Linked DNA regions of Chroogloeocystis siderophila 5.2 s.c.1. The protein of the gene in region 1 binds, or shares a complex with, the protein of each later gene. Links are inferred from orthologs where the notes say so. Each region holds a gene or a part of one and is shown on either strand. Other genes may lie near its edges.

Region 1 (4,477 bases):
AAAGGAATCACGTGGGTGACACGCAACACGATTGTCAAAAACAACATCTTTTGGAACTCTAGTGGTACGATGTTTTTTGCTTCTGGCTGTCCAGTCAAAGAACCATCGAGCTTGATGGTGCCAACAACAAACAATAACGCGTACTATCGAACTTCGGCTACAAAACCAGCAAATCTGATATGGGGACTCAGTAGCAGCCAGTGTTCGCAATCGTTCACTTCGCTAGCAAGCTTCCAGTCGTCAACAGGTCTAGAATCGAACAGTCTTGATGTGGTTAACTCCAGCGACCCATTCTTTGTGAATGCCAATGACAATGACTTTCGCCTCAAATCAGGTAGTCCAGCGATTGGGCGCGGCGAACCGCTACCTGCTGATATTGCGAATGCGATCGGTGTCGCTGCTGGTACCACCGTCAACTTAGGAGCGCTTAAATTCTAGCACTATAATGAGATAACTCATGTGACGTGATAGACGTAAGAGGCTCGCAGCTAACTGCACCTTTGCTTCTACGATTTGTAGTTGAAGGAGTGTGAATGGAAGCGGTGTATCAAAACTTTTTGATTCGCGACTGGCAACCAAGCGATCGCACTCCTGTTACTGACATTATCCGCTCGGTTCTTGCCGAGTACCATCTTGATTTTGAGCCTCATGCCGCCGATTGTGATGTTGTCGATGTTGAAAACTATTATCTAACAACAAAAGGCGAGTTCTGGGTCATTCAACAAGACGATCGCTTGGTTGGTACGGGCGGATACTACCCTGTAATGCGTGGCGAACAAGCAGTAGAAATCCGGAAGATGTATTTGCTGCCTCATGTTAGAGGCTTAGGATTAGGAAAGTACTTATTACAACAGCTGGAAAAAGCGATCGCGGCACGTGGTTTTAGACAGATCTGGATTGAAACTGCGAGTGTTTTAACTACGGCGGTCAAGCTGTACGAAAGTTATGGATATCAGCCTGCCAGCGGCGTAGAAACAGCACGGTGCGATCGCGTTTACGTTAAGCAAATAGTGTCTTGTTGACAACTGTTCAATTAATTAATAAGCATCCTGCAATTCGTAGAATTCAGGTGAAATATAGTCTTTTCTTAGCGGCCAACCTACCCAGTCTTCTGGCATGAGGAGACGTTTGAGATTCGGATGTCCTTCGTAAATGATACCGAACATATCATAAGACTCTCGCTCTTGCCAGTCGGCAGTTTTCCAAATCCAATACACCGAAGGTACCTTCGGATTTTCCCTAGGTAAGAAGACTTTGAGCCGTACTTCTTCGGGTCGGTCAGCATTGTCACTGACTTTAATCAAGTGATAAACACTTACCAAATCTTGTCCAGGTCCCGAATCGTAAGCGCACTGACACTGCAAATAGTTAAACCCATAAGCATATAACGCCGTAGCGATTGGTAAGAGATACTCGCTCTCTACCTTAATAATTTCTACGCCCAAATGATCAGGCTCCAGCGATTCATGCTCGAAGCCATTTTCACTCAACCATTGCGAAATCTTGCCCGCTTCGACGATCTGCGATGCTTCACTGCTTTCAACTGCTTCTGACTTTTCGGGTTCTTCAGCCACGGCTTGCTTCCTCCTTTTCAACTGCTTGAAGTGCAGGTGGTATAGGCATTCCTATTGCTTCAGTTAATTCTTTTGGTGCTGCGGTGCGCGTCTCTGAGAGGAGGTACTTACCCGTAAGCACCGGCGCAACACTCTTCATACTATGCGTTGTACTGTAGTAGCGATGTGTTTGCTTAACTTGACCCCGCTCTTGAAGTGATTCGTTGGCGATTTTTTTACGTAGCTTGATAATCGCGTCCATAATTGCCTCTGGACGAGGTGGACAGCCAGGGAGATAAACATCTACAGGCATAAGCTTATCAACACCCCTTACCGCTGTTGGCGAATCAACGCTAAACATACCGCCCGTAATCGTACAAGCACCCATCGCGATGACATATTTTGGGTCAGGCATTTGCTCGTACAGACGTACAAGTTGAGGTGCCATCTTCATCGTGATTGTTCCGGCAGTGATGATCAAGTCGGCTTGTCGCGGACTCGAACGCGGAACTAAGCCAAAGCGGTCAAAATCAAATCTTGAGCCGATTAGTGCCGCAAACTCAATAAAGCAGCAAGCTGTACCAAACAATAGCGGATACAAGCTCGATAGCTTTGCCCAGTTATAAAGGTCATCGACTGTTGTCAGGATGACATTTTCTGAGAGATCTTGTGTAACTGTGGGGCGCTCAATAGGATTGAGGATCTTCTCTTTTTGTTGATCCCACCCATCATTCGCTTGGTTCGTGATGTTAGTTGGATTCATGACCATTCCAAGGCTCCTTTGCGCCAGGCATAGACAAGGGCAACAACCAGAATTGCAATAAAAATGAGAGCTTCAATAAACGCCAAAAGCCCTAGTCGATGGAAAGCAACCGCCCAAGGATACAAAAAGACTGTTTCCACATCGAAGATCACAAAGACCAGGGCAAACATATAGTAGCGAATGTTGAATTGTATCCAAGCTCCACCGATAGGTTCTACGCCCGATTCGTAGGTAGTGCGCCGTTCAGGACCACCACCACTTGGTCGCAGTAGCTTAGATGCAGAAAGCGCAAGTGCAGGCACCAGACTACAGACTAATAGGAAGCCTAAAAGGTACTCGTAACCACTAAGAACAAACACAATTGTTGATGTAAATAATTTTGTTACTTACTTTTACATTATATATCCCCAGTGGTTACGGAGCCTGGCAAAACTTAACACCAACTGATTAAACTGAGTTTTCAGCTAGATAGCCAAAGGTAATAACTAAAGTGAAATTGTGTCATAATTTTTAACGTATATTTAAGAATTGCCCCCACATTATCCACTTTGTCTTTTGCTATGAGCGAATCAGTTGTAGAGAGCCAAGGACTAGATCGCTATGAGTGTCGCGTCTGTGGCTACGTTTATGAACCGACAAAGGGAGATAGCAAGGAAGAGGTTCCTGCTGGCACACCTTTTACAGAACTAGCATCTTCTTGGCGGTGTCCTGTTTGTGGCGCAAGGACTTCCCAATTTGAAAATATTGGTCCGACTGGAAAAGCCTCTGGCTTTGAATCAAATCTTGGCTATGGTATTGGCGTAAACAAGCTAACCCCAGCCCAAAAAAATCTTTTGATTTTTGGCGGTTTGGCACTAGGTTTTTTGTTGTTTATGAGCCTTTATGGGCTAAAATAAGTCCGCTTCTTGATTGATATAGCTCAGGGTTCAGAGAGCAGGACGTATTGTTGTCTTGAACCAAATTTCACTCGTCTTAGGTAAGCTATAAACTTACAATGGAAAATTTTTCTCTTGCTCTAACGGCTGAACCTTGATCCTTAATTTTTTGATTTTTGTTACAAGATATACAGATACTAATGCGTTCATTATTCAAAGTTTGGCAACGAGCCATTGTTTTATTAACAGTTATTCTGTTATGTGTTGTATGTGTTGGGTGTAGTAACACGCCTTCCATCAGTAATAACCCGTGGAAGGTGATTACTGTACCAACAGAATCTAACCTTCAAGATATTGCCTTCACCGACGATAAACATGGCTGGCTTGTAGGTAGTAAGGCAACACTCTTGGAAACAACCGACGGTGGGGAAACCTGGCAACCTAGAACCTTAGATTTAGGTGAGCAGAACTATCTTTTTTCTTCAGTGAGTTTTGCAGGACAAGAAGGGTGGATTGTCGGTGAACCGGGGCTTTTATTACACACTACCGATGGCGGAAAATCTTGGGAACAAATTCCTTTGAGTGAGAAACTTCCTGGAAATCCCAACATGATCGTTGCTTTAGGATCGCACGCAGCCGAAATGACGACGGATGTAGGCGCAATCTATCGCACAACCGACAGCGGTAAAACCTGGAAAGCAATGGTGCAAGAAGCTGTTGGCGTCGTCCGTAATATTGCCCGCGCCGCAGATGGCAGGTACTTGGCGGTTTCGGCAAAAGGAAATTTTTATTCGGTTTGGGAACCTGGTAAAGAAGCTTGGGAAGGGCATAACCGCAATAGTTCCCGCCGCGTACAGAATATGGGTTTTGCTCCAGATGGGCGCTTGTGGATGCTAGCACGTGGTGGTCAAGTGCAATTTACTAAACCTGATAATCCTGATGAATGGGAAGAAGCTCAATACCCTGAGTTTTCTACGAGTTGGGGTTTGCTGGATCTAGCATATCGGACTCCAGAAGAAATCTGGATAGCGGGAGGTAGCGGCAATTTATTATGTAGTTTTGATGGTGGTAAAACTTGGCAAAAAGACCGCGATGTAGAAGAAGTTCCTTCTAACCTTTACAAAATAGTTTTTCTGACACCAGAAAAGGGATTTATTGTCGGTCAACGCGGAGTTTTGCTCAAATATCAAGGATCGAGTGCAACTGCATGAAATGATTCTCAAAAGATGAATGAAGCCAGATTATGTAATACAAAGGTAGTTTTTCCTATCGTGTCTCTGCGTTCT
Region 2 (3,694 bases), on another replicon or contig:
GCTTCGCGTCTGACCTGTACTAGTTTGTATCGAAAGTATAACTGTAGATGTAGTGCTATAGGATCTGTTCACATTTATGGTCACTGGTGTATGTGCTGTCATTCCACTAGGACCCCAAACTGTGTGGGATTGAAATTTTAATGTTACGATTCCCAGCGAATGATTGCACACAAGCGTTTGAAACGTTACCGTAGCCATTACAAATAGTTCCTTATAGTTATTTATACTTATTCAGGCAAGAAAACAGGGATTTCTCCCTGCATTGCCGTCATAATTAAACTCAATGCAACTACATTGTATTTCGGAAAAACTTGGTACTTTTTGAAGTAAAAATCTTTGTTGTATAGCCTCAAACTCTGTCATGGCAGGGATATACAAACAATTAAGTAAGTTGATTTGTTAGTGTTTTTCTATATTTAAAATATGAAAGCTTTAACTTTATAAAGATAAAAAAAAGCCTGGTAGTAAGAAAATAAACGGATGTAAACTAAGCTTACATCCGTTTATTTCTCAACCTATAATTGTGTCTTCAGTAGACCTCCTGCATGAATTGCACTCTTCCTACGATTGAAGTCGGGGCTACTCAAACAAAGTTGACGAGCGCACACTAAAATAAGAGTTTTGAGAGGGTAAAGTATGCCTTACCGGTATAGTCCAAAAAGATGTACAGAGTGTGGACGGCTGCGAATTTATTCACCAAGCATTCATGCAAGATATCTATAGACTAGGCTTGTGTAGCTGCGACTTTAGTCGCTAAGCTAGCAGATTAATTATCTCGGTGATTATTACTGTAGCGAATCCTCGCGCCTGCCCACTGTAGCTTTTCGCGTAATGTTTGATAGTACGAATAATTTTCGCGTAAAATAATGAACTTGGCACGATATTCTGCCATGCGGACATCGACTCGTTGACCAGGCCAAATCGAAGTTCCGAGAACGCTATCAGTCCATAACTTTGTATTCAACTCGTAATCTGCCAAAGGCCAGATACTGACAACCGAACCCGCAGGTAAAACGATCGGACGACTCGAAAGACTCATCGGGCAAATTGGAGTTACCGTAATCGCCTGCATTCCATCGTGGACAATCGGACCATTCGCCGCCACGGTGTACGCCGTAGAACCCGTAGGTGTGGCAATGATTAATCCATCACCTTGGTATTGATCGACAACCTCGCCATCGATTTCCATTTCCAGGATCGAAGTAATCATCCGATCTGCCGATGCAGGTTTAACACAAATTTCATTGAGGGCAAAAAAGCGATCGCTGACAGGATCGAGATTGCTACTATTTCCCTCAAACACTTGGGCTTGTAGCATCATCCGCCGCTGAATTGCATAGAGATCCGAAGCTAACCTATCCCAGACTTTTTCGGAATCTTTAAAGACATCAAACGACTCGGTTAAAAACCCTAAATTCCCGCCGACATTCACCGCCAAAATTGGGATGCGATCTGCTGCTAAATTTCTCGCCGCCGATAAAGCTGTACCATCTCCACCTAGTACCAAAGCCATATCAATCGGCTGTGTTGACGACGCCAAAAATACCGGATAAGGATTATCTTGCGGTCCACTTGGTCCCATCAGGACGCGACAGTTGCGACTTTCCAACTGCCGCGCACACTTTTCTGCCCAGCTTTTACTTAGCGAATCTCCAGCTTTGTGAGCAATAATAACTTGATTAAGCTGCACGCACTTACCACTTCAAGAGGTTAAATTGCTCCATATCTACAGTATCGCGGTTACGATAGATTGCGAGAATAATTGCTAATCCTACAGCAGCTTCGGCAGCAGCGACCGTAATCACGAATACTGTAAATACTTGACCTTTGATTTCTAGTGGGTCTAAATAGCTAGAAAATGCCATCAAATTGAGATTTACCGCATTGAGTAGCAATTCGATCGACATCAGCACGCGGACGGCGTTACGGCTAGTAATTAAGCCGTAGATGCCAATACAAAATAAAGCCGCAGCTAGCAAGAGAAAGTACTGAAGTTGCATATTTCTTGATCTATCCTCAAACAAATCATACATAAAAGCCTGCGATCGCAGGCTAAAAATGACGCACAGTTAAGTAACGCTACTCACTGCGACGATTATCATCTAAATTACTTGTTTTATCACTCGAAATTCCTACTAATTCGCGGGGGCGTTCGGGTAAAGTCAATACAGGTTGCTGCTGCTTGTCAGGCGTCATTACTTGGTCAGGCAAAAATTCGCGCCGCGCTAAAATAATTGCCCCAACCATTGCCATAAGTAGTAGAACCGATGCTAGCTCAAAAGGCAACAAAAAGTCACTGAAGAAGTGCTGACCAATTAAAACAATCGTGGTATCGTTGGATACTGCCTCAGTGGAATAAGCCCAAGGCGTAACCAAGACCATCGTACTTAATAAAACAAATAGCCCCGCACTAACGATCGCAGTTACAACCGGACGTACCCAGGCATTTGGCAGAGGTTTAAAGTCTTCGCGCTTGTTCACCAACATAATGGCGAATAAAATCAGGACGTTCACTGCACCGACGTAAATTAATACTTGGGCTGTTGCCACAAAGTCAGCATTGAGCAACAAATACATTCCCGAAATACTGACAAACACACCCGCCAACAAAAAGGCAGAATAAACAATATTAGAAAACAGTACAACACCGAGGGCTGAACCAATCATCATCACAGCCAAGATGCCGAACGAAACAAGTTGTACTCCTTCAGCTAAATTCACAGCTTTTTGTCCTTTGCTAGTTGCTAATTGCTAATTGCTAATGACGCATTCCACTAACAATTAATGCTCCTCACCCACTCTATAAAAAAATACTACTTTTCCTGCTGTTCTAAAATTTCTTCAGGATGTAGTCCCGCGCCACGTGTGTTTGCAGGTAGGTCGTGAGGTGAGACAACGCCTTTTGGTAGGTAAACAAATTCGCGCAACGGTGTCACCATTGGGTCATCAGTCACTTTATAAGGCAAGCGTCCTAAGGCTACGTTGTCGTAGTTCAATTGATGGCGATCGTACGTACACAAGTCGTATTCTTCGGTCATCGATAGACAGTTTGTCGGACAATATTCTACGCAGTTACCGCAGAAGATACACACACCAAAATCGATGCTGTAGTGCTTCAGTTTTTTCTTTTTACTCGCTTTATCAAATTCCCAGTCAACGACGGGTAAATTAATCGGACAAACCCGCACGCAAACTTCGCAAGAAATACACTTATCAAATTCAAAGTGAATGCGACCTCGGAAGCGTTCGGAAGGAATTAGTTTTTCGTAAGGGTATTGTATGGTAACTGGTCTGCGCCCCATATGGTCGAAAGTGACAGATAATCCTTGACCAATATAACGACCAGCCTGTACCGCGTCTTTCGCGTAATCACCAACTTGTTTGAGGAATTTTAACATGGTGTGTCTCTCTCTTTATGTAGCTGTTAGCAATCAGCTAATTGCTATCCACCAAAGGCAGTGGGAAAGGCAAGCTTCAAGGCTGCGGTTAACAGTAGATTTGCCAAGCTAACTGGTAATAAAAACTTCCAGCCTAAATCGAGCAACTGGTCAATGCGTACCCTAGGTACTGTCCAGCGTAATAAAATTGCTGTGAATACAAGGAAGTAGGCTTTGAGTACAGTCATTGTGATACCCAATGAAGCGTCTACTATCTCTAACCAAGGACTTGTTTCACTGACACCGAACCAACCAGC

The links. Proteins that work in one complex are often made in the same cells at the same time.
Region 2: the proteins of ndhC (region 1) and NIES1031_RS17610 are in contact, whole or in part, in a cryo-EM structure (PDB 7NYH), measured with the Escherichia coli proteins. The link is inferred for Chroogloeocystis siderophila 5.2 s.c.1 from one-to-one orthologs.

Annotation. Positions count from the first base shown.
Region 1 is NZ_MRCC01000005.1:129,390-133,866, forward strand. The notes cover bases 995-3,699. They hold ndhC (photosynthetic/respiratory NAD(P)H-quinone oxidoreductase subunit C), read right to left. Parts: upstream 2,676-3,699; coding sequence 2,313-2,675; downstream 995-2,312. Other genes in these bases: NIES1031_RS07120 (GNAT family N-acetyltransferase), read left to right, coding at 995-1,022; NIES1031_RS07125 (NAD(P)H-quinone oxidoreductase subunit J), read right to left, coding at 1,038-1,574; NIES1031_RS07130 (NADH dehydrogenase subunit K), read right to left, coding at 1,567-2,322; NIES1031_RS07140 (rubredoxin), read left to right, coding at 2,877-3,212; NIES1031_RS07145 (photosynthesis system II assembly factor Ycf48), read left to right, coding at 3,392-3,699. In the rest of the region: NIES1031_RS07115 (right-handed parallel beta-helix repeat-containing protein), read left to right, coding at 1-438; more of NIES1031_RS07120, read left to right, coding at 534-994; more of NIES1031_RS07145, read left to right, coding at 3,700-4,402. UniProt on the Escherichia coli protein: NDH-1 shuttles electrons from NADH, via FMN and iron-sulfur (Fe-S) centers, to quinones in the respiratory chain. The immediate electron acceptor for the enzyme in this species is believed to be ubiquinone.
Region 2 is NZ_MRCC01000015.1:78,369-82,062, forward strand. The notes cover bases 901-3,686. They hold NIES1031_RS17610 (NADH-quinone oxidoreductase subunit J), read right to left. Parts: upstream 2,722-3,686; coding sequence 2,080-2,721; downstream 901-2,079. Other genes in these bases: NIES1031_RS17600 (NAD(+) kinase), read right to left, coding at 901-1,690; nuoK (NADH-quinone oxidoreductase subunit NuoK), read right to left, coding at 1,695-2,000; ndhI (NAD(P)H-quinone oxidoreductase subunit I), read right to left, coding at 2,814-3,398; nuoH (NADH-quinone oxidoreductase subunit NuoH), read right to left, coding at 3,443-3,686. Outside these bases: more of NIES1031_RS17600, read right to left, coding at 767-900; more of nuoH, read right to left, coding at 3,687-3,694. UniProt on the Escherichia coli protein: NDH-1 shuttles electrons from NADH, via FMN and iron-sulfur (Fe-S) centers, to quinones in the respiratory chain. The immediate electron acceptor for the enzyme in this species is believed to be ubiquinone.